Regions from separate parts of the Vallitalea okinawensis genome, predicted to be linked through region 1. Evidence: predicted binding sites of a transcription regulator. Region 1 holds the regulator's gene; each other region holds the start of a gene.
What was found. The regulator Rex, encoded in region 1, represses fermentation and respiration genes when NADH is low (regulators of the CRP and FNR family bind a similar motif). The targets are predictions, from matches to a motif close to ATTGTTAANTANTTAACAAT.

Region 1 (11,125 bases):
CCTTCAATAGCAGTCAAAGAAAGTTCTTCAAACTTGTTCACATCTCTACCAGACTTCGAACCACAGTATCCAAGTTCTTTCTTTAATTGGCCCTTCAAAGGAAAACTAATTGTAAATTCGTCTGCTTTTTCTACAAGTTGATAAGTATGTCGTGAATACCTCACTAAAGCAGTGAAAATAGGTTTCCCCCATATAAATCCTAAGTTACCCCAGCCAATTGTCATGGTATTCAACTCATCGCCAACTTTCACATTCATGAATGCACCCTTTGGCAACTGTTGCAATGCTTCCATAGCATGGGTATTGTAATCCACTTTTTCTAACATATCAATTTCCTCCTTTTATCAACTCTACAACTCTATGTTAAGTATGCTTGCAACAACGTTTTGCATATTTTCCGTTTCACAATCACGCTGATGACGAGACTCTTCTTCTAAGATTTCCTTAATAGCATTTGGAACTGGAACACCAGAGGTTGCTTTTAATTCATCTATTAATGCTAGGTCATCTATTTCATTATACTTTGGATCTATGGCTTTCATGACAGACTTCGTAAATTTATAAGGACTTGCAGTTGAAGCTAATAGAACTTTCCTTTCATCTGCCGTTTCCTCTCTAAACTTCTTATAAACACAGTAACCTACTGCTGTGTGTGGATCAATAACATAACCTCTTTCATCATAAACCTCTTTAATTGCAGCATAAGTTTCTTCTTCTGTTGCATAATTACCATAGAAACAACTAAACTCATTCATATTCTTTATAGCATATTCACCATGCTTATTCAATTGTGACATTAGTTCCTCTGTTTGTGCCCCACTAAACTCAGTCATTTCATAAAGGAGTCTTTCTAAATTGCTTGATATCAGAATGTCCATGGAAGGTGAAATTGTCAATTTAAAATCACGCTTTCTGTTATAAATCCCCGTTCTAAAAAAGTCATAAAGAACTTTATTATCATTAGATGCACAAATCAAACGATTCACTGGTAATCCCATCTTCTTTGCATAGTAGGCTGCCAATATGTTCCCAAAATTCCCTGTCGGAACAACTATGTTAATGGCTTCTCCTGCTTTAATCTCTTCTTGTTTAAGCATTTGCGCATAACCATAAAAGTAATAAACTACTTGCGGTAATAAACGCCCTATGTTAATAGAATTAGCTGACGAAAAACGGAAACCATTTTCACCTAACGTCTTCCTAAATTCAATATTAGTAAAAATATCTTTTACACCAGATTGTGCGTCATCAAAATTACCATCTATACTTACAACGTAGGTATTATCACCTTTTTGTGTAACCATTTGTTTCTCTTGTATTGGACTTACACCATCTTTTGGATAAAAGACGATTATACGAGTCCCTTCAACGTCTGCAAAGCCTGCTAAAGCTGCTTTACCAGTATCTCCAGATGTGGCTGTTAGAATAACCACCTCTTGATCAATGCCTTGTTTTTTCATGGAAGTTGTCATAAGATGAGGTAAAATTGATAATGCCATATCTTTAAAGGCTATTGTAGAGCCATGGAAAAGCTCAAGGTAAGTCACGTCACCCTTTTTAACAACTGGTACAATGCACTGGGTATCAAACTTATCATCATAAGCTTTACGAATACAGTTTTTTAACTCATTCTCAGTAAAATCTGATAAATAATCTTTCATAACTTGATAGGCTATCTCTTGGTAAGACATGTTAACCATATCATTGATGTCCATATCAATGGCTGGTATTCGATCTGGCACATACAAACCACCATCTTTGGCAATTCCTCGTAAAATAGCATAGGAAGCCTCTATTTGCGTCTCAGCACCTCTCGTGCTCATATAACGTATTCTCTCCATCTTTATCCCTCTTCTCTCATGTGTATCTTCAATTAGTCCCTCAACCATATTTACCTTAAGATAAGTAAGTTGCAGGTCGATACGTACTTTATAATACGCTTACTTTTTGATAATTAACTAATTAAAGTAGTATATTAAAATTGTATACATTAAATAATTCTAATTATTTTTTATTCGAATTACTGAATTGCTTCTAAAGGTTTCTCAAAATGCTGATAATCTAGAGGATCTTCCCAATCACCGCCCCATATCCAGCCTCTCTCTATAAAAGCTTGATAGAGGATATCGTCTTTTTGGATCATACCCTTTTCATCTACTTGACGATCTTTATAGACTGCCCCTTCTATAGGATAAATATGATTACCGCTAACATAAGGATTAACTAAAGGATTAATATCAATAGCTAAACCATAGCTATGTTTAGAAAGAAAACTTGAATTGGTAATGCTTCTATAGCAAAAGGATGATGTATTATTGTCTCGCATAGATGCATTATCATCTGCATCATATTCATCAATCAACTTCATTCGCTCAATAGGGTATCGGTTTTCATATAATATTTGAAATATTTCTAAAATGTCATCTGCTACAGCATTATGTACAATCATTTCGCCATGGTGAGGTTGATCATCATAACCCCAGTAACTTAACTGTAAGTATGCTAAGTCTTCCTTGGAAACAGGTGCCTCTTCTTTCCAAGATACCCCTACAATGCGAGAGGCGACTTCTTCACCAATGGGTTCCTTTGTAAAGGTTACATCAAAGTCTTTTTCCTCTTCTTTATCCATATTTTTTTCTGCTTCGTTAGTCTCTTGTTCAGCTACATCTAGAATCTCATCAGCCTCATCTTTAATTGGTTCATTTTCATCAAATTCAGTACTTTCCAAATCTAATAAGCTTGTCACATCGTTATAATGGCTATTTGGCAACTCTTGCTGTCGTATATCATAAGGTTGAAATGTTTCTACTGTAGATGTTTGACTTGCTAAATTTAAGAGACCTAAAATAAGAACATAGGTGTATATTAGGAATTTTATAAACATTAAGATCATTTTATCACCTGTCAATTCTATACTGTTAAACCTAATGAAATCCATTATAACTAATGGTATGAACAAAGTTAACTTATTATACTATATTTGACGAACCTAATCAATAAGCGTGTCCCAAGGACATTCGGCTCTATATTGTATTCCATATAAATACATATGTATATAACCAAAAGACACACTCAGCATCTTAAAGTCAAAAAGACTATTTCCGTGGAAATAGTCTTCTGTAAACTGTATTTATTGTACCAACTCTGGTTTTGTTAAGATTTTATAAACAGCCATAGCTGCTTCAGCATAAGTTAATTCTTCTTTGGGATTGAAAGCACCGTCTGCTCCTTCTAGAATACCAAAACCTTCACAAAGAGCTACAGAGCCTAGCATCTCCTTACTAATGTCAACTGCATCTATAAAACTGGATTTGTAAATACCTTCCAAATCTGCAACTTTCCCAAAACCTAACATTCTAATCATATACATAGCCATTTCTTCACGCGTAAGATGACGATTGCCTTCCCAACTGATCGCTTCATTATCAATAATGTTATCATATACAGCTAAACGTAATGTATCATAGTATGCATCTTCTTCTGATACGTTAGTGAATAACAGTGCTGGTGCATCATCAAGACGATAGTACTTATACCCAGATGCTTGAACCAGCATATCAATAAATTCATTGACCGTAATCGGATCATCAACCTCAATGCTATCAAGATCAATAATCTCTTTTTCATCCATCATTTTTAGCTCATTAGCTGCCCAATGATCTGTAAGTGCATTAGCGGAATTCAATTCATAAACATTTCTACCTTGATAATTTAATAATTCACCATTGATAGCATCAACACTTCTTACCCAGGAATCATTAACTTCTGTCTTCAGGTAATAGTAAAGGATAGCTTCTTTGGTTTCAGATTCTTCATCACTATTTATGCCATAACGGAGCTCAATGTCTACAATCTCAATAAGCTTTGCTTTTGCTTCTTCAGCTGTTAATACTGGCTCTAATTCAGGTATTTCAATATCTACCCATTCATAATCAATGTTATAAATTGTACCAGAATATGCACCGATTTCTACACTCATTCCTCCATGATGCTCTAGTTCCTCCATTTGATTCATAGTAAAAACATACATAAGATTATCATAATCTTTATCGTTATACCCCCATGACACACCGCCGCACTCAATCACAGATCCCATTTGACTAAATTCGTCTGGGTATATCATTGCTATTATTTTAGCTGCCTTTGAATAAAGTTCCTCTGGTTGTATGCGCTCTTGCCCCTCATCTGCTTTATCCATTTCACTTTCCTCATTATAACGATAAAAGCGTTTAAGTTTTCCGTTTGGCTCAAGTTCCATATTAGCACCATAGTGATAATATCTACTTTCTGCTTCTGAACTACATCTAATATCCCATGTTTTATTCCCCTCATAATCTGTTCTATATTCCAGATCTTCTATATAAAATCCTTTTCCTAATAGCGTATCTATATAATGTTGACCAATTTTATCAGCTTGTTCATGGGTTAATTTTTCATCTACCAGCTCTATTGGAAGTAAGTTAGCTAGTTCAAGATATTCAACTTTTTCATCTTCACTCAATGTAAATTCTTTATTGATGTGTGTATCATCATCGACGACCTCAACATTTATCGTATCTGATTCACTTGATAAATCTGCAGCTTTTATGGCATGCTTTTCTGTGTTCATGTTATAGACTAATTTGAGACTTTCTACTTCATAGTTATCGTCCATAATAGGTGTATAACCTAACTCCATAGACATAGCATCCAAAAATACAGCTTTTGCTTCCTCTTTAGATTGAATCACTTCTGGATCCTCAAAGGTAACATCGTCATTCCAGGTGATCCTATAGCCGGCAACTTCTCCAGATTGACCATCTACTTCTACAGCAATTCCATCGGTTGTTGAAATACCATTCACTTTACGCTGAAAATGCATACTGTATATAGCATCATAAGATTGGGTAAAAACATCACCCACTTCTAGCATATCGATCTTATCGGGGTGCATTTTGGTCACAAAATTAATTGCAAGAGCTTTAGCTTCATCACCAGTCAGACTAGGTAGTTTTTCCAAGTCGTTTTCGTGATTATATATATGACTATCATAGCTCATAATTTCACCCGTTGAGGCATTGATTAGAACATTTATATTAAAGTATTCATCTTTTCTATCAAAATCCCAAGATACTTCCCACCACACTATATCTTCATCCTCGTAGTACCAGTATACTTGGTCCTCTAATGCTATACTACACTCTTCATTAGTCACTACATAATTGGTATATGTATGAACAAAACCCATCGCTAATTGGATAGCATCATCCATTTTTATTGTGTAACTAGAGTCATCAATTGCTGTCTGATTTTCATTCTGAGTAATAACTACCTTGTTGCTAACTACAGTTGAGCTTGCTGCATTCAATGATAACAACGGAGTCATCAAAAGCACTGTCGTTAGGAAACAGCTTGTTATTTTTCTAAAATATTTCATAGTGTCCTCCTTTTAAGGCATATGCCTATAATCAAAACTTCATCAATTATACCATAATTATCCATAACCGTAAACCGAGTCTGTTATTTTGAAATATAGATGTAAAAAAAAGCAACTCGAGTTACGAGTTGCTTACTTTGTATAGTCATGCTTTTAATACGAATAGAAGGTATGAACGCCATGTTTATACACTTCTGTTAAGTTGTTATCAAACCATGCTACCGCAGAGGTAGATGCTAATCCTTTTGCAACAAAGAACAATGCTCCATTTGAGTAGTCTTCACCAGCTAATGCACGATTAACGGCTTCTACAGTAGAAGAAGTTATTGGTACAGTGTAGTAACGTCCATCATCAAGTGGTGAAAATTGACCAGGTTGGTGAACAACTTCAAAAACAGTACCAGGAAAACGGCTGATACGAACACGATTTAAAACCACGTTTGCTACAAGTATTTTCCCGATTATATCTTCGTCTGTCGCCTCAGCTTCAACTATACGGAGAAGTGATTCATAATCATCATCTGTTAAGTCAAAATTAACAAATGAATACTCCGCATCCGTCTGATTGATAGGCTCTAAATTGGATGACGTAGATAGATTTCTACTATCTACTGGAGCAACGGAAGCTGTCATTAATGGTGAATTATCCGTTGCAAAATCATCTTCTAATTGGTAATAGGTCTCTTCTATTTCATTGTAAGTTAATTCTAAATCATTTATATTTTCTAAAACTGCTGTGTTATTCATCTCATCTTCCATTACAGCATAATAAGCATACTCCATAGCATTTTGCTCATAGTAACTGTAAAGCACAATAGAAAATAATCCAACTAATACCAAGCCAATTAGTCCTGCAATAAGAAGTGGTTTCTTTGATCTCTTCATCTTATAGCAGTTTTTGTCTGAGTCGAATGTATACTTTTTGATATCAGAGATACATTCGCTCTGCTTTGCTTTCATTGAGATTACTCCTTTCTCATAACCAACTGTAATATTTTTGTGTAAGAAAGTAATTTGATACGTTCCTTTCACAAATGATTTCCTACATATGCTTAATCGAGACATAAGTCTCTTTTTTTACATCTGTAGGATATGTCTTTTCAGTTAAGTGATTATATATAAATTTTTACCACATGTCAACGGGTTTTATTCATTTTTATTAAATTTTTTTGAAATTTCATAAAAAAGATTTAAAATATTATTAACAATTATATAAAAATTGTTAATAGTTTAGAACACTTCCCATGGTATAACTTACATATTTTATTTAACTTAACTATTTTATCACTTAGCTTTTATGCAATATTTACAAAATCTAACTCTAAAATGGCTGTGATTTAGCTTACATCAAGGTTTCTACGATTTTAAAACAGGACTAATTTATATATATTATAACATTTTTCAGTATAATGTACAAATTTTACCAGTTGACATTCCTAAAAAAGCTGACTCAAATATATACATGAGTCAGCTTTTCTCTTATTCTTCTTCTTTATTAGCTTTATTTTCTTTCAAATTATAGGACAATGTCATTAAACTATCCAGTAAATGTACATTCTCTACTGTAACATGTTCAGGTAAATTTAAATCGATAGGAGCAAAATTCCATATTGCTTCGATCCCCCAATCAACAAGATCATTTGCAACAGATATAGCCTTTGTCCTAGGTAATGTTAAAATTGCGATATCAATGTCATTTTCTCGGACAAACTGCTCCATTTCATCAATATCTTTAATTTCAATCTCCCTAATACTCATACCCACTAGTCTAGGATTAACATCGAAGAGTCCTTTTACAGTAAATCCTCGTTTATCAAACTTTGCATAATTAGCTAATGCTTGACCCAAATTACCAGCACCAACTATAATGACACTATAATTTTTATCTAAACCAAGAATTTTACCTATTTCTTCATATAGAAACTCTACATTATATCCGTACCCTTGTTGACCAAAACCACCAAAATTATTAAGATCTTGTCGAATTTGTGATGCTGTTATACCCATTCTTTCACTCAATTCTCTTGAAGAAATACGTACAACGTCTTTTGATAAGAGATCGCCAAGATAACGATAATATCTGGGTAATCGTCGAATGACAGCGATTGATATCTTCTTATCAGAATCCATACCTTCATCTCCTTCTAAGGCACCATCAAAAATTAAATAAGTCATCTATAACGACTATTTAATTTTCTACCACATACCTAACTAAGAAATTGCCTACGCCCTAAGCAAATTCTTATTCTAATTAAATTTATTATAGCATTACTGTGTAAATTTTTCAAATGAAGCCTTTTAATCATATAGAAATTTTGATATGATTAAAAAGGTAAAATGAGAATGCTATATTGTATAATGTATACAATATATGACACTGTTATTGGATTATGCTAATAATATTCGATGATAAATTAGTAATCAGACGTATTTTTTCCAATATTTATTATTTTATTTACTGCAGTACATATTAAATCATTGTACTAAATATATAATTTCTCACAACATTTTTTGTGTAATACGTATATACCAATGAACTTAGGAGGTTATCATGATACTCTCATGTAAAAATATAAAAAAATCCTTTGGAATTGATGAAATTTTAACAAATGTAACTTTCCATTTAAACCAATATGATAAGGTCGCTTTGGTAGGCATTAATGGCGCTGGAAAAACGACCCTTTTTCGCATTATTACTAAAGAACTCACTGCCGATGAAGGTCGTATAACCCTCTATCAAAATGCTTCATTAGGTTACCTTTCCCAAGAACAAGACTTAGTATCGGCACATTCCATCTATGAGGAATGTGAGACTGTTTTTGAAGACGTCATTAAGACTGAGACTCAATTACGTGAAATAGAGTCGAGAATGAATGAACTCAATGGCGAAGCTTTAGAACAGTTAATGCTAACGTATTCTGAATTACAACACCAATTTGAAAGCATGAATGGCTATGGTTACAAGAGTCAGATCACTGGTGTACTAAAAGGTTTGGGGTTTACTGTCGAAGAGCTAGGTAAAGCCATCAACACATTATCAGGCGGACAAAAATCTCGTGTTTGTTTAGCTAAGCTACTCCTACGGCAACCAGAAGTTTTACTACTGGATGAGCCAACCAATCATCTGGATATTGAGGCCGTAACCTGGCTTGAAGAGTATTTAAGAAATTATAAAGGTACTTTATTAATTATCTCCCATGATCGTTATTTCTTGGACAAGATTGTTAGTAAGGTTATTGAAATAGAAAACAAGAAGTCTGAAGTCTATTCAGGTAATTATAGTTTCTATGCTAAACAGAAGGCAATCAATCGTGATATACAATATAAACATTATTTAGAGCAACAACGGGATATCAAACAGCAGGAGGCAGTAATTGCTAAATTACGTTCTTTTAGCCGTGAGAAGTCTATCAAACGAGCTAAGAGTCGTGAAAAGGCTTTAGATAAGGTTGAGCTTTTGGAAAAGCCTACACATATCAATGATGAAATGCGTTTAGTTTTTCAGCCGAAGAAAGTTAGTGGTAATGATGTCTTGTTTGCTGAGAATTTGTCAAAAAGCTATGATCATCAACTTTTCGATAATGTAGATTTAGATATTAAGCGTGGAGATAAGATTGCTCTAATCGGTGCAAATGGTATTGGAAAGACAACTTTATTTAAGATTATCATGAAGCATGTGCCTGTGGATACTGGCCAAATAACATACGGGAGTCGTGTTCAAATAGGCTATTATGATCAAGAACACGATAGTTTATCTGAAGATAAAACCATCTTTGAAGAATTATCGGACACTTATCCAAAAATGACGAACGGTGAAATCCGTAATACGCTGGCAGCATTTCTTTTCACTGGTGAAGATGTTTTCAAATCCATCCTCTCTTTGAGCGGTGGAGAAAAGGGTCGTGTTAGTCTCTCTAAAATCATGCTATCAGAAGCTAATTTCCTTCTGATGGATGAACCTACGAACCATCTCGACATTACCTCCCGTGAAGTATTAGAAAATGCGTTAAGTCAATATGAAGGAACATTATTTTTCATCTCCCATGACCGTTATTTTATCAATAAAGTAGCTACAAAAGTTTTTGAACTAACTCCAGAAAAGCTTATCGCTTATCTTGGAAACTATAATGATTATGTTGAAAAGAAGGAGCAATTACAAAAGCTGAAAGAAAAAGAGGTTAGTTTAGAATCCATTTCAGAAACAAGTGATTCTAAGCAGGATTGGTTAAAACGAAAAGAGTACCAAGCACAAACCCGTAAGCTGCAGAATTTGTTAGAAAGCTGTGAAAAAGATATACATGCCCTTGAAGAGGCTATAACATCCATAGACGAGGCTCTATGTCTTGAAGAAAATTATACAGACCCAGATAAAGCTGGCGAACTCCATTCTAATAAGATCCAACAGGAGTCTCTGTTAGAAGAGAAATACTTGAAGTGGGAAGAAATTCAGGAAAAGATATCAGAATTAGATAATTAGAAAAGTTCAAGGCAAAAGACCTTGAACTTTTTTGTTTTAACTCCAAAGTGATATTATTCACTTTTTTGATGCTCGGTAGTTATTTGTTCTAATTTGTTATTCGTTACGTTTTTTGCAGTATTCTTTACGTGCTTATTCATGAGTTTTTCAGCATTTTTCATATCATGATTCTTAATAGCTGTCAATATATCTTTATGCTCTGATAAAGAGACTTCTGCCCTTCCAGAGCTTTCTAATGATGCTTTTCTTACTCTTTGTGCATAATTATGAAAATCAGATAAAACATGCTTCAAAATTCGACTACCCGAAATGTCATAAATCTGCTTATGGAATTTGTTATCCAATTCATGTAACTGCTCAAAATTTCCTCGTTTATAGAAAAACTCAAATAAATCAAGAACTTCTTCAAGCTCTTTTATCTGCTGATCAGTAGCATTTTTTGCTGCCCATTTAGCAGATAATCCTTCAACTAAAGATCGAATCGCATAAATATCTTGTATGTCTTTAGGTGTAATACCCGTCACAAAAGCTCCCTTATTAGGTATAATAGTAACTAGTTCTTCAAGTTCAAGCTGCCTCAATGCTTCTCTCACTGGTGTCCTACTTACCCCTAACTCTTTAGAAACTTGCATTTCTTTAATGGGTTCATCTGTCGAATATCTACCTTTTAAAATGTCATCTCGGATCTTGCTATAAACGCGACCCCTCAATGAATACTTATCCGATACTTCTTTGCCTACATCAAATGTGTTCACAAGGAATGCCTCCCCTATTACTTCAATAAGAACAATATAATATTACCAAAAAAAAGAACTATTGAAAAGGGATATTGATAATTTTTTAAAGTTTTTCTATAGTTTCCATTATATAATCGGCAAAGGCTTCACTGGTAGCACCTGTATCTCTACCTGTCATCACTAGCCTTTTTTCTGTTTGCGTACATATTTCTAACGCTCTGAAAAGTTTATCTGCTTCATTCCCTTTTCCAATATGGTTGAGGAGCATCGCTCCTGCACGAATAATACTACATGGATCAGCATAAATATCCCTGCCTTCAGCAACCATTCTTGGCGCAGAGCCATGAATAGCTTCAAACATAGCATAACGCTTACCAATATTAGCGCTTCCAGCAGTTCCTACTCCGCCTTGGAATTCTGCTGCTTCATCCGTCAAAATATCGCCATAAAGATTTGGTAAAACAAAAACTTGGAAATCTCGCCTTCTTTTTTCGT
Region 2 (11,125 bases), on a different contig from region 1:
AAAAGTAGTTGAAAAGTTTCCTTCCAAAGTTAGAGAAGCTGCTGATAAATTAGAACCTTCTATAATAACACGATATATTGTAGATGTGGCTCAAGCTTTCAACAAGTTTTATCATGAGAATCCTATACTTGTAGACGATGTAGAACTTAAGCAAGCACGTTTAACTATTGCCTATATAGTTAAAAATGTAATTAAGAATGGACTGGATCTTCTTGGTATAAATGCACCAGAGAAGATGTAATCATACCTGTGACTCTTTCTTAATGTATAGGGGGAATGATAGTGAAGAATGTTATTTTGATGTATAATCCAAAGTCAGGTGATACCAGCTTCAGATTTCATGTAGATACTTTTATAGAAGCTTTTTCAAAAAAGGGCTATGTAGTTCATGTATTAAGAAGTTGCTATAAGGGTGACATGGAAGAATATTTATCTACAACTAAGATTAATAATTGTGACGGTATCTTCATTGCTGGTGGTGATGGATCGGTGAATGAGGTAATCAATGGCATGATGAAAAATAACATCAATGTACCTTTAGGTATTATTCCAGCAGGAACGGCTAATGATTTCGCTAAAGCATTAAATATTCCAAATGACTATGAAGAGTGTGTAAAGGCTTTATCCAATATGCATATTGAAGAAATTGATATTGGAAAAGCTGATGATCGTTATTTTATCAATATATGTTGTGGTGGTTTATTTACTACTGTTTCACAGAATATTGATATAGATCTAAAAAACACACTGGGGAAAATGGCTTATTATCTAAAAGGTGCAGAGCAGATATACAACATCAAGCCTGTTCATCTAAGTATAGATATTGATAATGAGTCATTTGATGATGATTTTTATCTATTCCTTGTAATGAATTCTGTTGGAGCTGGCGGTTTTTATCATATTAATCCGACTGCTGATATAAAAGATGGACTTATGGAGTTGATTGCTATTAAAGCTTCAACATCGATTAAAGATTTTCCTAGGATGCTAATGAAGTTGATAAAAGGGGATCATCTTAATGATCGTAGTATTCTTTATAAGCAGTGCAATAGAATTCAAATTAAATCAGATAATTTCGGTGAGATATTTAATGAAACAGATATGGATGGTGAAAGTGGACCGGATCTACCTATTGATATTAAAGTCATTCATAAAGGAATAAAGGTTTTTTCAAATAGAAAATAAGAAATGAGTTTATTGTGAATACCAGGTATGTAAATCGCTAGTTTACACACCTGGTACTTTTGTATTTAATGACTTAATTATTTTAAGTGATTTGATAAACTTTCTGATTGTTTCTATATATAGTATCATACTTATAAGATGTTTCACGTGAAACATCTAAATATAACTGAGAGTATTTAAGTGAGTATAAATTTTTTTATGATGTTAAAAGAGAAAAAAGGTGTATTAATATTCAGGTATTATCATATAAAGCAAAGTATAATGAAAGATACATACTCCACATCTTATGAATTGGACACTAAAAATGTTTCACGTGAAACATTTTTAGCTGTATTCTATTTCAGAATAGATAAGAGTATGATATAATGAATATACTTGTCCCAGATATTAAGTAACTTTTTGTTACGAAATATTTAACTATGGTATAGGACTTGTAGAAGAGAAAGGATAAAGGGGTGTCAATATGGCGAAGATAATAGCTGTCGCTAATCAAAAGGGTGGAGTAGGAAAAACTACAACTGCTATAAATCTATCTGCATGCTTGGCGGAATTAGGGAAAATGGTATTGACAATTGATATTGATCCTCAGGGCAACACTTCAAGTGGGCTAGGAATAGACAAGACAGAGCTAGATAATACGGTTTATGAACTGCTTTTAGGAAAAGTAGATATATTCGAATGTAAGATGCCTGTAAAGTGTTGCGAAATGGATATAATACCGTCAAGTATGGATTTAGCAGGAGCAGAAATAGAACTTATCGGTGTGGAGCATAGGGAATTTCTTTTAAAAAAAGTTCTAGATCCCATTAAGGATTATTACGATTACATAATAATTGATTGTCCACCATCTCTCAATATGCTGACTATCAATGCGTTAGCAGCAGCTGATTCTGTTATGGTACCCTTACAATGTGAGTTTTACGCTTTAGAAGGATTAACACAATTAATTAATACTGTTAATCTGGTTAAACAAAGATTGAACCCCAATTTGGAGCTGGAAGGAATTGTTTTTACAATGTATGACAGTCGTACGAACTTATCTTTACAAGTTGTTGAAGAAGTCAGAAATCATTTAGGCGATAAGATTTACGATGCAATGATTCCAAGAAATATTCGTTTAGGAGAAGCACCAAGTTATGGGTTGCCGATAATAAAATATGATAACCGCTCAAAAGGAGCAGAGAGTTATATGGAACTTGCTAAGGAATTTATAGAAAGAGGTTAGAGCATGAAGAGTAGAGGATTAGGTAAAGGGCTAAATGCATTAATATCTGAAAATGTTGTAGATTTACCTAAAGTCGAAGCAAAAGAAGAACAACTAAATGAAGGTAGTGTATTAAAGGTAAAAATCAATGATATTGAACCGAATAAATTCCAACCAAGAAAAATGTTTGATGATGATAAATTAGAAGAGTTATCAGAATCAATTACTCAATATGGTATTATTCAGCCTCTTATTGTCACAAAAAAAGGGGATTATTATGAGATTATTGCTGGAGAAAGACGATGGCGAGCAGCCAAAAAAGCATCTTTAAAAGAAGTTCCAGTAATAATTAGTGACCTCACTAGTCAAGAAATACTCGAGGTATCTTTAATCGAAAACATTCAACGTGAAGATTTGAATCCGATAGAAGAAGCTAAAGCATATGATCGCTTATTAAATGAATTCAAGTTGAAACAAGAAGAGTTAGCTAAAAAGATATCTAAAAGTCGGTCTGCAATTGCCAACACATTGAGATTACTCAATTTGGATGCAAGAGTACAGCAGTTGATCATTCAAGGATCAATAACTAGTGGACATGCAAGGGCTTTATTAGCATTAGATGATCCACAGTTACAGTATGATTTGGCAATTAAAATCATGGATGAAGATATAAGTGTAAGACAAATAGAAGCAATTATTAAGAAGCTAAAAGAAGAACCCAAGAAGGTTAATGAGAACACTAAGAATAATAGCCTAGAGCCAATCTTTAAAGAACTCGAAGAACGAATTAGAGAAGTTATGGGTACTAAAATCAACATCGTTCATAAGGGGAGTAAAGGTGGTAAAATTGAAATAGAATATTATAGCGTAGACGACTTAGAACGTATTATTCACTTAATAGAACAATAGAAATAACATTGAAATCTCTAATTTGCTACAGGAGATTCAAAATGAGGAGCGATGATTTCTGTGGGAAAAATGAATGATATAGTAAGTATAATGCAACCTTATAGTATATATATTATACTTGCAATGGCTATACTATTGATGATCTTAATGATTTACATCATTGTGATTAACCGTAAAATTAAAATCCTTTCAAAAAAGTATGAGCGTTTTATGAAAGGAAGTAGTGGTGACAATGTAGAAGATATTCTGAGTGAGTGGGTTGATAAATTAAAAATGCTAGAGGTCGATAAAAATCAACTGAAGCATGATCTAAGTAAATTAAGACAAAATCAGGAACTTTGCATTCAAAAAGTCAATGTGACACGCTATAATCCATTTGAAAATATGGGTGGTGATTTTTGCTTTGTACTTACTCTACTGGATGCATATAATAATGGTATTATCTTAAACGGATTACATAGTCGTGAAGGGTCATACATATACGCAAAACCTGTAGAAGAAGGGAAGAGTAAATACAAACTATCAGAAGAAGAAATGGAATCTTTAAGCAAAGCAATCTAACACTTTTATAAAAACTACTTCACTTGGTAACAATATTGCTAAGGAGGTAGTTTTATGATTATAGGTATACAAAGTGGTCTAGAAGAACTAATGGCTGAACTTCAATCAAAAGGATATCCTGTGAAAGTTATGGATAATTATATAAATCATGTAGACGTATATATTTATAGTAGTAATAAGGTTGAAGGGTTACTTCAACAGGTAGATTGTGGACCAACCAATTCTTATGGCAATTGTTATGGTGACTCCCATGGGATGCTTATGATTAATGCAAGAGGAAAAAATGTTAAGGATATTGAATATATTATAAACAGTAGATGCTATAGTAAATTAGACTTATTATAGATAGATCAGAAAAAATGACTGATTGATCGACAAGTATAAAATGAATCCTATTGAATGAATATCCTAATGATTTCACGAGCACGCTAAAGATGAAGTTAATATTGATTAGGGGTGAATTACTATGTATAAAATGATTGCAATAGATTTAGATGATACACTTTTGAATGAAGAAGGCGATGTCAGCAAAGAAAACATATGTGCAATAGAAAAAGCTAGAGAAGAGGGTGTAGCCATAGTTTTATGCTCTGGGCGCCCAAGTCTAGGGATGCATAAAACCATAAATAGCTTAGGGTTAGATAAAGAAGGAGAGTACTATATATCATTTAATGGAGCACTAATAAGGAAGGCTCATGATGATAGCAAAATCTATGAGGCAAATCTTGATCCTGATCTTACGAAAAGGATTATTGAGTATGGAAGAAAGTATGATTTAGGGATTCAACTGTATATAGGTGATGACATGTTTGTAGAAAAATTCACTGATAGGATAAAAGAGTATGAAGAGCTAACAGGAGTAAAAGCAATAATAGTAGATGACCTAAAGGAGCATATAGGACAGGGAGCATTAAAACTGTTGATGAATGATGACCATGAACGTCTTAAAGTACTCTATGAAGAAGAACATAATCATTTAGATGAGCATTTACATATGTTCTTTTCACGTGACCATCTACTAGAATTCATAAGTTTGGAGACTAATAAAGGAATAGCAGTTATGAAATTAGCTGAGAGATTAAATATCAAAAAAGAAGATGTAATAGCCGTTGGAGACAGCTATAATGATTTCTACATGATTGAGATGGCAGGTCTTGGTATTACTGTTTCTAATGGTAGAGATGAAGTGAAGCAAATTGCTCAATATATAACATCAAGAAGTAATAATGAACATGCTATAGAAGAAGTTATTGAAAAATTTATTATGTCTAAAGAAGTATGAAGCAAAAGCCACCCTTAGGTGGCTTTTGCTCCGGAGTAATTATTAACTATTTTTCTTCACCATAGTATGCTACTTTATAAATATCAGCTAATTCTTTTACTAATGGTAATCTTGGATTAGCTGTGGTACACTGATCTTCAAATGCTTTATCAGCAAGATAATCAACTTTAGCTAAGAAAGCTTTTTCTTCAATGCCGCACTCTCTAATAGTCATTGGCATATCAAGTTGTTTCATTAAGTCTCTTACTGCCTTCACTAGTGATGCTACACCTTCTTCTGGAGTAGTAGCTGGTAAGCCTAAATGCTTAGCAATTTCTGCATATTTTTCATGAGCTACAAATTTCTCATATTTAGGGAATGAAGCAAACTTGGTCGGAGAGCTTTCACCGTTATAAGAAATTACGTATGGTAATAATACAGCATTAGCAGCACCATGAGGAATATGGAATTCACCACCTAATTTATGAGCTAATGAATGATTGATTCCTAAGAATGCATTTGTGAAAGCCATACCAGCTATACATGAAGCATTATGCATTTTTTCACGAGCAACAGCATTTGAACCGTTTTTATAAGCACCTGGTAGATACTCGAAAACAAGTTCTATTGCTTTCATTGCTAAGGCATCTGTATAATCAGAAGCTAGAACAGACACATATGCTTCAATTGCATGAGTAAGAACATCCATACCAGTATTAGCTGTTACACCAGCTGGTACAGTCATAACTAATTCAGGATCAAGAATCGCTACATCTGGAGTTAATTCATAGTCTGCTAAAGGATACTTGATGCCTTTAGATTTATCTGTAATAACAGCAAAAGATGTTACTTCTGAACCTGTACCTGAAGTTGTTGGGATTGCAACAAACTTAGATTTATCACCCATTTTAGGGAATTTATAAACTCTTTTGCGGATATCCATGAATTTAAGAGCCATTTCTTTGAAATCAGCCTCTGGATGCTCATAGAACATCCACATACCTTTAGCAGCATCCATTGGTGAACCACCACCAAGAGCAATAATCACATCAGGCTTAAATTTATTCATTGCTTCAGCACCACGCATAACAGTATCTAATGATGGATCAGGTTCAACATCACTAAAAATTTCACAATGAACATAATCTAAACGATTTCTTAAATGATAGAGAATTTTATCTACAAAACCTAATTTAACCATGAAAGGGTCAGTAACAATGAATGCGCGAGTGATATTTGGCATCTTGCTTAAATATTGTATTGAACCTGGCTCAAAGTAGATTCTTTCTGGGATTTTAAACCATTGCATATTCACGCGTCTCTTCGCCACCCTTTTCTTATTGATTAAGTTAACAGCAGTTACATTAGAAGTAGTTGAGTTTTTACCATATGATCCGCATCCTAAAGTAAGTGATGGCATGTTTGTATTATAAATATCACCAATGGCACCATGAGTTGAAGGTGAGTTGATGATGATACGTCCAGTTTTTAATCGATCGCTAAAATCTTTAATAACTTGATCATCTTCAGTGTGTAATACTGATGAGTGACCTAAACCACCGATCTCAACCATTTTTTCTGATAGTGCAATACCTTCATCCGCATTCTTAGCTTTAATAATAGCAAGTACAGGTGATAATTTTTCTTTTGATAATGGATATTCATGGCCTACACCATCAATTTCACAACATAAGATTTTTGTGTCTTCAGGAACTTTGACACCAGCCAATTTAGCAATCTCATAAGGACTTTTACCAACGATAGCTGCATTAACAGCACCTTTTTCTAAATTCATTACAACAGATTCAAGTTTCTTAGTTTCTGCTTTAGATGCCACATAGCAATTGTTTTCTTTAAAGAATTTAATTGCAGCATCATAAATAGGTTCTTCGATTATAGCTGCTTGTTCTGATGCACAAATCATACCGTTATCGAATGACTTAGAAAGAATTAGATCAGTTAATGATCTCTCTAAACGAGCAGTCTTTTCAATAAAACACGGTACGTTACCAGGACCAACGCCTAAAGCAGGCTTACCAGCTGAATATGCTGATTTTACCATGCCTGAACCACCAGTGGCTAAGATTAATGCAACACCTGGATGATTCATTAATCCATTAGTAGCTTCGATTGATGGTAACTCGATCCATTGAATGCAGTTCTCAGGAGCACCAGCTTTAATCGCAGCATCTCTTAATATTCGTGCAGATTCAGCAGAACATTTTTGTGCTGATGGATGGAAAGCAAAGATGATAGGATTTCGTGTTTTAGCAGAAATAAGTGCCTTAAACATTGTTGTTGAAGTTGGGTTAGTTACTGGTGTAATACCTGCAACAACACCAACAGGTTCCGCAACTTCCATATAATCCTCTTCATCATTGTTATTGATGATCCCAACAGTCTTGTCGTACTTAATACTGTGGTATACATACTCAGTTGCAAACATGTTCTTAGTAATCTTATCTTCATAAATACCACGTTGTGTTTCTTCAACTGCTAACTTAGCTAGATACATATGCTCATCAAGTCCAGCAAGAGCCATTTCTTTAACAATATTATCAATTGCTTCTTGATTAAGTTCCATGTACTCTTCTAAAGCTTTCTGTGCTTTAGTTACCATTGTATCTATCATTACGTTAACATCTACTTCGTTATTTTTAGCTTTTACTGTTTCAGCTTTTTTGCTCATAGATGAAACCTCCTTAAATATCGTTAATAATTTAACTATCTTACAAGTCTATTTTATATTCTTGTTAAATAATTGTCAATATATAATTTGACGAATAGTAGGGAAAACTTCATTTATTTTTATGCAACACTACCAAAACACTAATTATTGTATACATTATACTGTATTCCTTATCTCTAAGCTAAGATTTTTTTGAGCAAAGAATGTACTAAGATAAAAATTGGTTAAAATATTAACATATATCAAAGTTTATTAAAAGATATATTTTTGTCGATAAATTTAATAGCGTACTTAAGTTACTTAATGAAATGACAAAAATATATAGACTTTTACAAATAAATAAAATTTTTTATATTTCTTATCAAATGGATCCCAAAAAAAGATATTTGGGTCGTATATAGTATTATAATCAAAGAAAGGATGAGAAATATGAAAAAGATTTTAGTATTACTGTTAATGTTTAGTGCCATGATAACTTTTGCTAGTAAACCGGTATCAGCAGCTGAGGTAGTTAACGCTCAAAATGATGAGGCTATTGTTGAAGAAATTAATCTAAAAGAAGAATTAGGTATACTAATCAACGATTCTATGGAATTGTATCTTTCACTTGATGATAATGCCGATGAAGAGCTTATCGATGAATTAGAAGAGAATTTGGAAAAAAGCTTCATGACGCTTCTTTATGCTAATAACAATAAAGATGAAATGGAAAGTAGCATTGGATCATTGGAGACAATTCTGGTAAATCATGAAGAAGTCATAGGAAATGAAATGATTGAAGAAGGTGAAATACTACTAGAGCAGATTACTCAACTAGAAGAAAAACTTAATAATGAGGAACTCAGCGAAGAAGAAGCTAATAATATTAAAGGCAAATTAGAGGAATTATATGAAGAGTTATACATATTATATGAAGAATTCGAAGAAGAGTGGTACGACAAAGATGAATGGCAAGAAAATGAAGTAGAATTAGATGAAGAAACGTCTGATGAAAATGAATACCTTTATGATAGAATCTCGGAGCTAGAAGAACAGATCGATGAATTATATCAAGTCTTAGATGACTATTTTAGAGAATTTGAAGGTGACTGGGAAGAGTACGAAGATGACTGGGAAGACTACGAAGACGAAGAGTATGATGGTGATTGGGAAGACTACGAAGACGAAGAGTACGAAGGTGACTGGGAAGACTACGAAGACGAAGAGTACGAAGACGAAGAGTACGAAGGTGACTGGGAAGACTACGAAGACGAAGAGTACGAAGACGAAGAGTACGAAGGTGACTGGGAAGACTACGAAGACGAAGAGTACGAAGACGAAGAGTACGAAGGTGACTGGGAAGACTACGAAGACGAAGAGTACGAAGGTGACTGGGAAGACTACGAAGATGAAGAGTACGAAGGTGATTGGGAAGACTACGAAGACGAAGAGTATGAAGGGTGATTGGGAAGACTACGAAGATGAAGAGTATGAAGGTGATTGGGAAGACTACGAAGACGAAGAGTATGAAGGTGATTGGGAAGACTATGACGATAAATAAAAATCGTAAATAAGTACAGTGTATGGGATGCCTGTTTTTTGGCATCCCAATTCTTGCTGGAGGGGTTTATATGACAGTAAAAGTAAAAGTAGAAAAAGTAGAAGACGTCATTGAATATATACGTACTAATCCTGAGGAAGAAAATGCGTACAAAAGCAAAGTAATAGAGGATCATTTACCATTTATCATTCACACGATAACCCAAGTCACAGGACGCTATGTAGAAATAGAAAACAGTGAAGAATTAAGTATTGGGCTTATTGCATTTGATGAGGCAATGTCAAAATATCATAAGGATCGTGGTAGTACATTCTTAAGTTTTGCAAGACTAGTAATATCTAGTCGAATAAAAGATTTCATAAACAAAGAACGTAACAGGGCTAAGGTAATTTCTCTTGAACAAATGACAGAGGTAAATGGAAAAGGAATTGGAATAAGTGAAGTAAATTTTGAAAACGAAGTAGCAAATGAAATAAATAGATGGGAATCGATTTTAAGGAAATTTGGGTTTGATTTGGAGCAATTAGTTGATGAATTACCTAAACATACTGACACCAGAAATAATGCCATAGATTTATCTAAAAAAATAAGTGATGATAGCGAAATTGTTAATCATATGTATAAAAAATATAGATTACCGATCGCCAAAGTTACCCTTAAATTTAAAACAACAAAAAAAATTATTACTAGAAGTAAAAAATTTATAATAGCCTCAGTGGTTATTTTAACGAAGAACTTAGTGCTGCTAAAGCAATGGATATACAAAGATAGAGAGAGGTGTTCATCATGATGAGACAAGGTATGGTCTTGAAACTGAATCATAATTATGCACTCATTGCAACTGATGACGCTGAATTTATTAAGATTAAATATAGAGAAGGCATGTATGTTGGGCAAAAAATATTTGTCCTAGAAGAAGATATTATTTACTCAGTACAAGAAGGTAAGAGAAGGCCAAATTATTTGAAGGTAATAGCTACTCTGGCAGCATGTATAGTAATTGCAATAATTCTAAATAGCTCATTTATGAGAGATACTAAATCGTTATATGCCATAATTAGTATTGATATAAACCCTAGTTTTGAATTAGGAATTAATGAGTCATATAATGTAGTTCAGATCAATGCAAAAAATGAAGAAAGCAAATCAATCCTGAATACTAATCTGATTGGTCAACCACTAACAGTTGCTGTTTCAGAGATTTTATCAGATGTAGAAGAATCAGGTTATGCATTAGAATCAGATAATGCCTTGTTAATATCAACTGTTAACTTAAAGAATAATAAAGATGAAACTATACATAAAGGGATTACAGACGGAGTCCTCATTGCAATAGAAGAAGAACCAATTTATGAAAATACTAAAGTTATATTCATCGATGCAGATGAGGAAGATCTTAAAACAGCAGAAGAATTAGGATTAAGTATAGGAAAGTATCGATTAATAGAGTTAAGTAATAATAAGATTGACAAAAGTACAATTGAAAAAGAAAGGGTAACAACTTTAATCGAGGAAGAAGAGATTAAAGAAAATCTAGAAGATAACGAGGCTATTGAAATTATTGATGCTGAAGTTTTACAGAGGCTTAATGAAATTGATAAAGAGATTGAGAGGCTTAAAAACAGAGTAGAACAAGTAGAAGATGCATTAGATAGAAGAGACTATGAAAGAACTAAAGATATCTTTGATTATATTCAATTAATGGATAATGGACTTATAAATGAGGAGAACGAATTTAATGAAATCCAAATAGTACTAGATGAGTTATATCAACTG
Region 3 (11,125 bases), on a different contig from region 1:
AGATACTTGAAAAAGAAAATTGGATTAAGAAAAAACCTGTTATAGCAACTATTGGGCAAGCTGCAGAGAAGTTGTCATTAATTTCTGGGATCGTGAATGATCGTGGAAGAATTGCTGCACGATCTGGAGTCGGTGCGGTTATGGGTTCAAAGAAACTAAAAGCAGTGGTTCTTGCTGGTTCAAAACCTATCAAATGTAATGACCCAGAGGCTGTAAAAGCAATTAGTATTCAATTTGCAGAAAAAGTAAGGCATACTAATTTCCCCAGTTTTGTTGGCAGTAACATGTTGGCCTTAATAGGTAAGCAAGTGGGAAAGGCAAAAGAAGTCAAACCTAATGACCCAATGCTGATGGCATCATTATGGAAAAAGTGGGGAACCGGCTTTGGTAATACATACTCAGCAACAAGTGGAGATTCTCCCATAAAAAACTGGGGTGGTTCATGTAAAGAATACAATCGGTCCTATTATAAGAAAGTGACAGCAGATAAGGTTAATAAAAATGAAATGAGAAAGTACCACTGCTACTCATGTGCAATAGGGTGTGGCGGTATATGTGATATCAAGTCCAATACTAAGGGGGAGTTTAAGCATACCCACAAGCCTGAATATGAAACGGTATGTGCTTTTTCAGGTTTAGTAATGAATAAAGACTTAGATGCTATCTATTACATTAATGAACTTATGAACCGAGCTGGTATGGATACAATCTCTGGTGGTTCTGCTGTAGCCTATGCGATTGAATGTTATGAGAATGGTATTATCACCAAAGTAGATACGGGTGGTTTAGAACTAACCTGGGGTAATGCAGAGGCCATTGTAGCTCTTATAAAAAAAATGATTCAACGTGAAGGAATCGGCGATGTATTGGCAGATGGAGTAAAACGTGCAACGCAGAGGATTGGTCAAGGTAGTGAATGTTTCGCAATTCATGCAGGCGGGCAAGAGCCGGGTATGCATGATTCACGATTTGATCCAATGACTGGTGTACATTATAGTGCAGATCCTACTCCTGGACGACATACTATTGGTGCAGCTGTCTACTATAATGCCATGTCTTTATGGGATAAAGTATCTTGGGCTCCTAAGGTTACAAAATATCTTAAAGATGAAGAATATGTACCTTCGGATGAAGAAGCGTTAAAGAGTGTTGCAGGTAGTTGTTATAAACAACTAACAGATGGTGTTGGAGGATGTTTATTTGGTATGATACTAGGCGTTCATCATTGGAAAATGTTTGAATGGCTTAATGCAGCGACAGGATGGAATAAAACACCAGATGAATACATGGAAATGGGTAAGCGTATGCAAACATTACGTCAATTGTTTAATATTAAGCACGGTATCAATCCAATGGATTTTAAACTACATAATAGAATGGCTGGAAAGCCACCTCTGGAAGAAGGTCCATTAACAGGTAGACAGGTGCCTATTGAAGAAATGATGATGCTTCATTGGAAAAATTTTGGCTGGGATGAGGAAACAGGTCGACCACTTGAAAGTACCGTTGAAACACTAGACTTACAAGAAATCGTATAGGGGTGATGGAAATGGATAAAGGAAAACCAGTAGTTGATTATAAGACCTGTATGGCTTGTGGTATCTGTATTCAAGCATGCCCGTTCAGTTGTTTAGATTTAGTGAAGGCAGATATTGATAAATATAAAAAAGCTTATCCTGGATTAGTAGATAATCAGCGTTGTACCAGCTGTGGATTATGCGATAAAGCATGTCCTGTCAGCGCGATTACCTTAGTCTGAAGTGACATAAGAAATGCACATGATCCATTTATCATGTGCATTTCTTATGTTCATAATTATTTGATGAAGCTCATTATTTTAGAATTATATTACAAAATTATATATTAATTGATAGGAGTTAGCAAATAATGTATAATGGTGTGAGTGAGAAATGAAAAGGGGGAGTGTATATGAGACTAGATGAATGTACATGGAAAGAATTAAAATCCTATACAGAAAAACAGAAAGGATTAATTATACCAATTGGTACTTGTGAACAGCATGGTCATCATCTTCCACTAAATACAGATGTGTTGGTTTGTGAATACTTTTCAAAGGTGTTATCAGAAGAATCAGGAATGTTAATCGCTCCAACGATTAATTATGGAGTAAATTTAAGTTGCGATAAAAATTATACAGGAACCACTAGTATATCTGCTGAAACGCTTACACAAACAGTTAAAGAAATTGTACAGTGGTGGCAACATCAAGGGTTTAAGGACTTCTATCTATTATCTTATCATGGTGAGCCCAAACATATTCAGGCACTAAAGACTATTCATAATAAGTGTCATGTTTTAGAACTTTACGAAGGTGATTATGAAGGGATATTAGAGAAGCAAAACCGTGTTATGCATGCCTGTGAAGGAGAGACATCACTGATGATGTTTTTATATCCAGACAGAGTTAGAGAAAATATGATGACAGACTTTTACATGCCAGAAGAAGAGTTTGATCATTTTGTGGCCAATAACCTGTGTTTCGATACGGATAAAATGCCTGGTAATCATGGCTACGCAACAGCTGCGACAAAAGAAAAAGGAAGAATGATTGCTGATACTATTAAAGAGAATATGATGAAGTGGTATAATATTAATTCGATTAATCATTAGTAGAAACTAGACTAGTTGTTAACTATTAATAGATAGGGGGGATTGTTTTGAAAAAAATATTTGTACCAATGACACAAGCTTATGCTAGTGAGATAGCCTATGAGTGGAAATATGATGGTGAATACGCTTTTTACGATATGACAGCTGATGAGGAAGATTTACAACTTTTCTTAGACCCGAAACAATGGGAAAATCTTTTTGCAGTTGTTAACGAGGAAAATGAACTAATCGGTTTTTATAGCTATTTTTATAACAATGAAATATTGGAATTAGGTTTTGGCATGAAACCTCAATTGACTGGAAAAGGATTGGGTTCAGAGTTTGTATTTTCAGGAATCCAATTTGCTCAGAAACATTTCAAATATGAACAAGATTATATCATGTTATCTGTTGCAAAGTTTAACAAGCGTGCCATTAAAGCATACGAGAAACTTGGATTCAAGCCTGTGAAAGAATTCATTCAAGAAACCAATGGTGGACAATATGAATTTATTAGTATGAAGTTAGACTTAATCAATTATGGCTATTAAGGGGAAAAAATGAAAATATTATATGGAACGACCAATCAAGGTAAGTTAAATTACATGAGAACCCAATTAGATGGTTTAGGATTAGAGGTTTTGAGCATAAATGATATTGATGAAAAAGTAGAGGACGTTGAAGAAAACGGTAATCTACCTGTGGAGAATGCAAGAGAAAAGGCATTGGCATATTACAAGGCAACAGGAATACCTGTATTCTCTTGTGATTCTGGATTATTTATTGATGGATTAGATAATCAGTCTCAACCTGGTGTTCATGTTCGCCGAGTAGGTGGGAAGAATCTCAGTGATGAAGAAATGATTAGTCATTACTGTGCAGTTGTTGCAGGGCTAGGTGGAGAAGCAAAAGCACAGTATAAGAATGCCATATGTTTAGTACTCAGTGAGACAGAGATTTATGAATACCATGGTGATGATCTTTCCTATGAGAAATTTATTCTGACGTCTGTTCCTCATATTAAGAGACAGGTCGGCTTTCCACTGGATTCAATTAGTAAAGATATACGGTCAGGGAATTACTTCTATGATATTAAAGAGGATGAATATGTCCAGTTAAAGAGTGATCAAATCGCAGATGCATTCAGACGTTTTTTTATAGAAAACCTTGGATTAAAAGGTGAAGCATTTATAGAAAAGGCTCTTAAGAGAAGCTCTGTTATAGCAGAACTGGAAGGGAATTTAAATCAAGGAAAGACAACTGCTTTAGCAGAATTTTGGGCTATGATTGAAGATCATGGCGCGCCCATTATTGAAAATTTATCCGATGATAAAAAGCACAGTCTTGTCACCTTTATCTATAAAGGGGATGAAACGGTTGATAATGTACTGGTTATTCCTGAAATAGAGGAAGGTCAATCCTTAGAATATTCAATGGACAGATTACTTGACACAAATCTATGGTATTTAACATCTAAAGTTAGAAATGATATACGATTTGAATATTTCTTATCAATTAACGATCCACTTGATGATGATTGGGATCGAAGAATAGAGCAATTGTCTCATGATCAATTAAATAAGAACTTTTTATTAGTTGAGGACGAAAATGAAGATGACAATGAGATATTATCTCATGTAATTATGCCACGTGCAGAGGAGCATGTGTGGGTAAAGGAAAAAGAAAATATCTCTAAGGGTACAATGAAAAAGTACATGATTTATATCAATAAATTGGGTGAAGAAAGAAGAGTAAGAGTCTATACACCACATGGATATAATGTAACAAATGATCCTTATAAGTTTATGGTGTTAACTGATGGAGATGAATATATAAACATCCTTTCAACAAAAGCTGTTCTTGATAATTTAATAGCTGAAAAAAGAATATCCCCCACTGTCGTACTGTTTATTGATTCTACCGATACAAGGGAAGAAGAATTAAGCTGTAATGATATATTTTTAGAGGTGTTGGCAGATGAGCTCATGCCGTGGTTTAGAGCAAATTATCATATATCTTTAGATCCTAAAGACGGTATCATTGGTGGATTAAGCTTAGGTGGCTTAACTGCAGCATATATTGGTTTGAAGCAATCCCATCTCTTCGGCAATGTATTATCTGAATCAGGAGCATTTTGGTATAAACCAGATAGATGTGAAGAGACTGAAAGAGCTTGTTGGATGAGCAAAAAATATAATCAAGTAGATAAGTTACATCTTAAGTTCTATCTTAATGTAGGCATACTTGAAGAATTTGATAACATGATTGGTGTCAATAGAAAGTTAAGAGATATACTACAAGCAAAAGGGTATGATGTTATATATGAGGAATTTAAAGGAGGTCATGATTATTTATGCTGGGGAGAAACATTAGCTAATGGCTTGATGGCATTAATTGGACAGTGATAGAGGAGGTGGTTTTATGGCTGTTCACGAATTTGATAATCAGATGCTGTCAGATGATAGCTACTTGGAAGGACATATTCGGTACTTAGTCAGAAAAAGTGGACTAATGTACAGCGTACATACTTACCTTGTACTCTAAATCTTGATGTAGCTAAGGCTTTTAGTAACTTTAATGAAAACAGTAAATATAAAAATTCTTATCTCATAAAATTAACAACTTCCGTCGATAAAATCTTCATGACTTACTTGGAAACAGAAGTTATGAATAATCAATATGAAGAGGCTGAGGTTATCCTTTTATACGATGAGATAATGACAATATAAGATATAATATCCTATTTTTAAGGTTTTTCTGCTCAAATTCTTGATAAACTATTGTCAAGAAAACAAATAGCCGTTATAATAAGATGGGATGAGTCAGCGTTCATGATTCAAACTCCTATGATAGGTAAACTTATCAATAGGAGTTTTTTAATGACTTGAACAGTTAAGATGACATGAAGATATAAAGTGTATCAACTTATGACTCAAATCATGAATTAGTAAAGCTCTAGTTACATAACTAGCCGATACTATTTCAGTTTAAATGTGGCAATGGCCGCAATTGTCCTATCCGCTAAAAACAATTTTCATTGAGAAAGGGAAGAATGATTATGAAGTACACTCATGAAGTAACAAACATGTGCTGTGTTGCAAAAGGTCCTAATCATGGTCCAGCACCTATTCCTCAAGAAGGAAAATGGGTACAAGCTAAAGAGGTTAAAGATATTTCTGGTTTAACACATGGTGTTGGCTGGTGTGCGCCTCAACAAGGTACAACAAAATTAACGTTGAATGTTAAAGATGGTATCATTCAAGAAGCATTAATTGAAACTATCGGTTGTTCTGGTATGACACACTCTGCAGCTATGGCTTCAGAAATTTTGCCTGGTAAAACTATTTTAGAAGCACTTAACACAGACTTAGTTTGCGATGCGATTAACACAGCTATGAGGGAATTGTTCTTACAAATTGCTTATGGTAGAACTCAAACTGCATTTTCAGAAGATGGTCTTCCAGTAGGTGCTGGTTTAGAAGATTTAGGTAAAGGTCTTCGTTCACAAGTAGGTACTATGTATGGTACTCTTGATAAAGGTCCACGTTACCTTGAAATGGCAGAAGGTTATGTTACTGAAATTGCTGTAGATGAAGATGACGAGATTATCGGTTATAAATTCGTACATTTTGGTAAAATGATGGATATGATTAAAGGCGGCATGGAAGCAGCAGAAGCTTTAGAAAAAGCGACTGGTACATACGGCAGATTTGCTGACGCTGTTAAAACGATAGATCCAAGACACGAATAGGAGGTTTGTAAGGATGCCATTATTTGAAGGATACGATAGAAGAATTGAAAGTATTGAAAAAGCTCTTAAAGAATTCGGTATTGGTTCTTTAGAAGAAGCTAAGCAAATTTGTGATGATAAAGGGATCGACGTGCATGAACTTGTAAAGTCTATCCAACCAATTTGTTTTGATAATGCATGTTGGGCTTATACATTAGGCGCAGCAGTAGCTATAAAGAGAGGTATTACAGTTGCAGCCGATGCAGCTGAAGCAATCGGAGAAGGTCTTCAAGCGTTTTGTATTCCAGGTTCTGTAGCTGATCAAAGAAAAGTTGGAATCGGTCATGGTGGTTTAGGAGCTATGCTATTAAGAGAAGAAACTAAATGTTTTGCTTTCTTAGCTGGTCATGAATCTTTTGCTGCTGCTGAAGGTGCAATTGGTATTGCTCGTTCTGCAAACAGAGTTAGAAAAGAGCCATTAAAAGTCATTCTTAATGGTCTTGGAAAAGATGCTGCTCAAATCATCTCAAGAATTAACGGATTCACATATGTTCAAACACAATTTGATTATACAACTGGTGAATTAAACATTGTTAAGGAAAAAGCTTATTCTCAAGGTGAAAGAGGTAAAGTAAGATGTTTTGGCGCTGATGATGTACGTGAAGGTGTTGCAATTATGCACAACGAAAGCGTAGACGTTTCAATCACAGGTAACTCAACTAATCCTACTCGTTTCCAACATCCAGTTGCAGGAACATACAAAAAAGAATGTAATGAAGCTGGTAAGAAATACTTCTCAGTAGCTTCTGGAGGTGGTACTGGTAGAACACTTCACCCAGATAATATGGCTGCTGGTCCTGCTTCTTATGGTATGACTGATACAATGGGTAGAATGCACTCTGATGCACAGTTTGCAGGTTCTTCATCTGTACCAGCTCACGTAGAAATGATGGGGCTTTTAGGTATGGGTAATAACCCAATGGTAGGTGCTACAGTAGCAGTAGCAGTTGCTATTCAAGAAGCAATGAATAAATAATCTAATGAATAATGAAAAGAGTGGTTAAGTTAACCACTCTTTTTTTTACTTTTCTCTTTTCCAACATGTAGTTTTAGTATATAATATTGCTTATAGTGGAAGATACTAACGGGTGGTGACAGATTGGATATACAAAAGAATATTGAGTGCATTAAGCAGATATATCCTGAGCTGATTATAAAGGATTATAGACAAAATAATTTGGGGCAGAATAATACAATTATTATCGTTAATAATGAGGTTATTTTCCGTTTTCCTAAATATGAAGAAGGTATTAAATCACTAAAATTAGAAACAAAAATTCTTGAGAGCATTAAAGGAAAGTTATCTGTTCCTATACCCTATCCTCAATACAAATCTTTCGAATCCAATAAAGTTGGAGACGTATTCACAGGTTACTCTATGTTGACAGGAAAGCCTCTATTACAGAAGTTATTTCTCAATATTAAAGATCAACAAGGAGTAGCTAATCGATTAGCGTTATTTCTTAGAGAACTTCATTGTGTAGAAGTGAAGGCCTTTAGTGACATATTGGATTGTGAAACGAAAGATCTCTCTTATTGGTATCAATTCTACTTGAACGTAAAAGAATTGCTATACAGCTACATGAGAAAAGATGCTGTCGATAACCTAGAAAAGTTCTTTCAAGAAAACATCAGTGAGGAGCTTCTATCGTTTAAACCTACATTAGTACATGGTGATTTTGGACCAACCAACATATTATTTGATGAGGTAACTGAAAGTATAACAGGAATTATTGACTTTGGTAGTGTAAGCATAAGTGATCCAGCTTATGATATTGCTTCTATGATAGGACCCTTTGGCTATGGTGAAGATTTTATCCATAAGATGATTGACATATATCCTCAGATTACAAAATACCTTAAGAGAGCTAAGTTTTATGCGGGTACATTTGCCTTGCAGGAAGCATTGTTTGGTATTCAACATAATGATCAAAGTGCATTTAATGATGGGATAGCTTATTATAGATAATTTTAATCTATAGTAACATAAACATATTTATTTCGTGATAACAAAATATTATGGGGATGGAGAGATGTTATGAAAAAACGATTAAACAAATTGTGATCTTGACACGTTGTAAGGTGGAAGTCTTCAAGATTCTACCGAGGACCTCCTTAAGAAATTTGTATGAATGAACATATAAATTTTAGGAGGAAAGAAATATGATATATTTATTTAAAATAGCATGGAAATATGCAGAAAAAGAACGTTGGAAGTTAGCAGTCAGCTATGTATTGCATACGATATCATTTTGTGGTCAATTGCTTCAACCATATGCCTTTGGCCAATTCATTAACACACTGCAATTACATGGACTTAACCAACTATCAAGAGCCTACCAATGGATTGGTATCTACTTAATAGGTTTTTTTATTTTTCAATTATTTCATCATTCAGCTAGATATTTCGAGATGACAAGTGCTTTAAATAATCAAAAGCGCTTTGTTGGAAGTATGTATAAAAAAGTGTATAAGTTACCAATGAAATGGCATATAGATAACCATTCAGGCGAAACAGTTAATCGTATTAATATAGCAGGGCAAGCAGTTAGAGATTTCTGTTTTAGTCAGTATAAATATTTAGAGAATATATTTATGTCATTAGGTCCTATCATTATGCTAATGATTATTTCCTGGGAGATTGCCTTAATCAGTTTAGTGCTTACAAGCATCAATTTATTAATAGCAGCACGCATGAACAAAGCTATTCATCCAATATTAGGACGTATCAATGAATCCTTTCATAAGCTTACGGCACAGCTCATTGACTTTGTTGGTAATATAAAGACAATTATCATGTTTCATCTAGGTAAGAGTACAAAAGAAGAGATAGATAAGAAGTTCAACAGGTATTATAAAGAATTCATGAATGAGTTTAGAATCAATCAACCCAGATGCTTTATTATTGCTTTTGGTGGAATTTTAACAGAGGTTGTAGTGATCCTCTTCTACATCAATAGTCACCGCTCTATTAATGAAGTGATTATGATTGGATCTTTAGTGATTATAGTTAATTATTTCAAACAGATGCGAGAAGCATTCTTTGAAATGACAAGTAACTTCTATGAGACTTTACGATGGAAAGCTGCTATACAATCTGTTAATCCTATTCTAGAAGCTTCCGAAACTCAACGATTGACTAAGAAACAAGATGATGTAAATACTTGGGAGATCTTAAGTTTTCAAAATCTTAACTACATCTATGAAAATAGTAAAAGGGGAATTAAGGGTTTAGATTTTAATATTCATAAAGGTGAAAAAATAGCAATTGTTGGCTTAAGTGGATCAGGAAAAAGTACGTTATTGAGTATCTTATCAGGTCTTTTTCAAGCAGATGATAATTACATCATTGAGAATAAAGGCAAGAGAATTGATTTAGGAACTCTAACAGAATCCACACTAATGATAGCTCAAAATCAAGAGATTTTTGAAAATACTCTTCTCTATAACATCACATTTGGTTATGATGCATCACAAGAAAAGCTTAATGAAGTAATAGAACTTGTGCAACTTCAAGATGTCATTAAGCGATTACCAGAAGGGATTCATACCGATGTACGTGAAAGAGGTGTCAATCTATCAGGTGGAGAAGGACAACGCTTAGCATTAGCTAGAGGATTATATTTTGCTAAGGATAAGCAAATTATTCTGCTTGATGAGGCAACAAGTCATCTAGATGCTAGTAATGAGAAGAAAATCATTGAAGGATTATTCAAGAAATATAAAGAGCGTTGCGTACTTGCCACAATGCACCGTTTAAATGTATTAGATCTCTTTGATAGCATATGGGTTATGGAAGAAGGTCAAATAGTTCAGCAAGGATCATTTGAGAAACTTAAGAATATTGAGGGACCATTTCATGATTTATGGAATGCATATAAAAGTAAGAATGAAATAATGAAATAATAATAAACCTCTGCTTTACTCCTTCTGGGTGAAGCAGAGGTTTTCTTATCCTAGTATAGGAAAGTTGATAAACTTTAAAGAGTGTTGTATACTGTGATAAATTGGCTATTTTTAATTACATGATTTATAGGGGGAAATATCATGAGTGAATATTGGAATAAGCGATTTGAAAATGGTGGAAGAGTTTGGGGTGACGAGCCCAGTTACTCAGCCTATGTAGCGGAAAAACTTTTTAAAAAAGAAGGGATAAAGAGTGTTCTCATTCCTGGTTCTGGATATGGAAGACATTCGAACTTTTTTTATAAGAAAGGTTTTCAGGTTGAGGGAGTTGAGATATCTAAAGAAGCTATTCGTTTAGCTACTGAAACAAATGACAAGATTCACTATTACCATGGTTCTATATTGGACTTGGATAATCAGAAAAAGTATGATGCTATCTATTGTTTTAATGTATTACATCTTTTTTTCGAAGAGCAGCGTCGATTGTTTATTGAGAAATGTGAATCTATGTTGAATGATAATGGTGTTGTATTTTTTACTGGATTTAGTGATCAAGAAGAAAGTTATGGCAAAGGACAGGAGTTCGAAAAGAACACTTTTGAACATAAAAAAGGAAAGCCCATACATTATTATACTGAAGATGATATGAGGAAAGAATTCAAGAGATTTGATATACGAGATACTGGTCTACTTCATGAACCAGAAAATCATGGTGAAGGTGAGCATGTACATATACTAAGATATATCTATGCAGCAAAAATGAGCTATTAGAAGAGAGGGCGATTTCATGGTATGTCCGAACTGCGGAGAGAAGATAGA

Region 2: a site for Rex is predicted at 7,870-7,889, ahead of adhE (bifunctional acetaldehyde-CoA/alcohol dehydrogenase). Genes of this name have one in related genera too.
Region 3: a site for Rex is predicted at 5,379-5,398, ahead of C1Y58_RS11405 (iron-sulfur cluster assembly scaffold protein). Genes of this name have one in related genera too.

The regions. Positions count from the first base shown of each region.
Region 1 is NZ_PQDH01000001.1:256,848-267,972, forward strand. It holds gene C1Y58_RS01415 (flavin reductase family protein) at 1-326, opposite strand, end outside; gene thrC (threonine synthase) at 351-1,841, opposite strand; gene C1Y58_RS01425 (M15 family metallopeptidase) at 2,021-2,893, opposite strand; gene C1Y58_RS01430 (YcdB/YcdC domain-containing protein) at 3,131-5,416, opposite strand; gene C1Y58_RS01435 (cell wall hydrolase) at 5,570-6,376, opposite strand; gene C1Y58_RS01440 (redox-sensing transcriptional repressor Rex) at 6,896-7,591, opposite strand; gene C1Y58_RS01445 (ABC-F family ATP-binding cassette domain-containing protein) at 7,968-9,893, shown strand; gene C1Y58_RS01450 (GntR family transcriptional regulator) at 9,947-10,648, opposite strand; gene C1Y58_RS01455 (isocitrate/isopropylmalate family dehydrogenase) at 10,734-11,125, opposite strand, start outside.
Region 2 is NZ_PQDH01000013.1:522-11,646, reverse strand. It holds gene argS (arginine--tRNA ligase) at 1-241, shown strand, start outside; gene C1Y58_RS22890 (diacylglycerol/lipid kinase family protein) at 283-1,185, shown strand; gene C1Y58_RS22885 (ParA family protein) at 1,649-2,410, shown strand; gene C1Y58_RS22880 (ParB/RepB/Spo0J family partition protein) at 2,414-3,298, shown strand; gene C1Y58_RS22875 (DUF4446 family protein) at 3,368-3,859, shown strand; gene C1Y58_RS22870 (YkuS family protein) at 3,914-4,204, shown strand; gene C1Y58_RS22865 (Cof-type HAD-IIB family hydrolase) at 4,326-5,141, shown strand; gene adhE (bifunctional acetaldehyde-CoA/alcohol dehydrogenase) at 5,188-7,809, opposite strand; gene C1Y58_RS26800 (hypothetical protein) at 8,239-9,252, shown strand; gene C1Y58_RS22850 (sigma factor) at 9,420-10,139, shown strand; partial or broken gene C1Y58_RS22845 (anti-sigma factor domain-containing protein) at 10,136-11,125, shown strand, end outside.
Region 3 is NZ_PQDH01000003.1:400,746-411,870, reverse strand. It holds gene C1Y58_RS11430 (aldehyde ferredoxin oxidoreductase family protein) at 1-1,538, shown strand, start outside; gene C1Y58_RS11425 (4Fe-4S binding protein) at 1,550-1,759, shown strand; gene C1Y58_RS11420 (creatininase family protein) at 1,930-2,631, shown strand; gene C1Y58_RS11415 (GNAT family N-acetyltransferase) at 2,679-3,161, shown strand; gene C1Y58_RS11410 (non-canonical purine NTP pyrophosphatase) at 3,171-5,015, shown strand; gene C1Y58_RS27035 (hypothetical protein) at 5,032-5,154, shown strand; gene C1Y58_RS11405 (iron-sulfur cluster assembly scaffold protein) at 5,669-6,361, shown strand; gene C1Y58_RS11400 (GGGtGRT protein) at 6,375-7,376, shown strand; gene C1Y58_RS11395 (phosphotransferase family protein) at 7,500-8,369, shown strand; gene C1Y58_RS11390 (ABC transporter ATP-binding protein) at 8,564-10,306, shown strand; gene C1Y58_RS11385 (class I SAM-dependent methyltransferase) at 10,448-11,077, shown strand; gene C1Y58_RS11380 (zinc ribbon domain-containing protein) at 11,094-11,125, shown strand, end outside.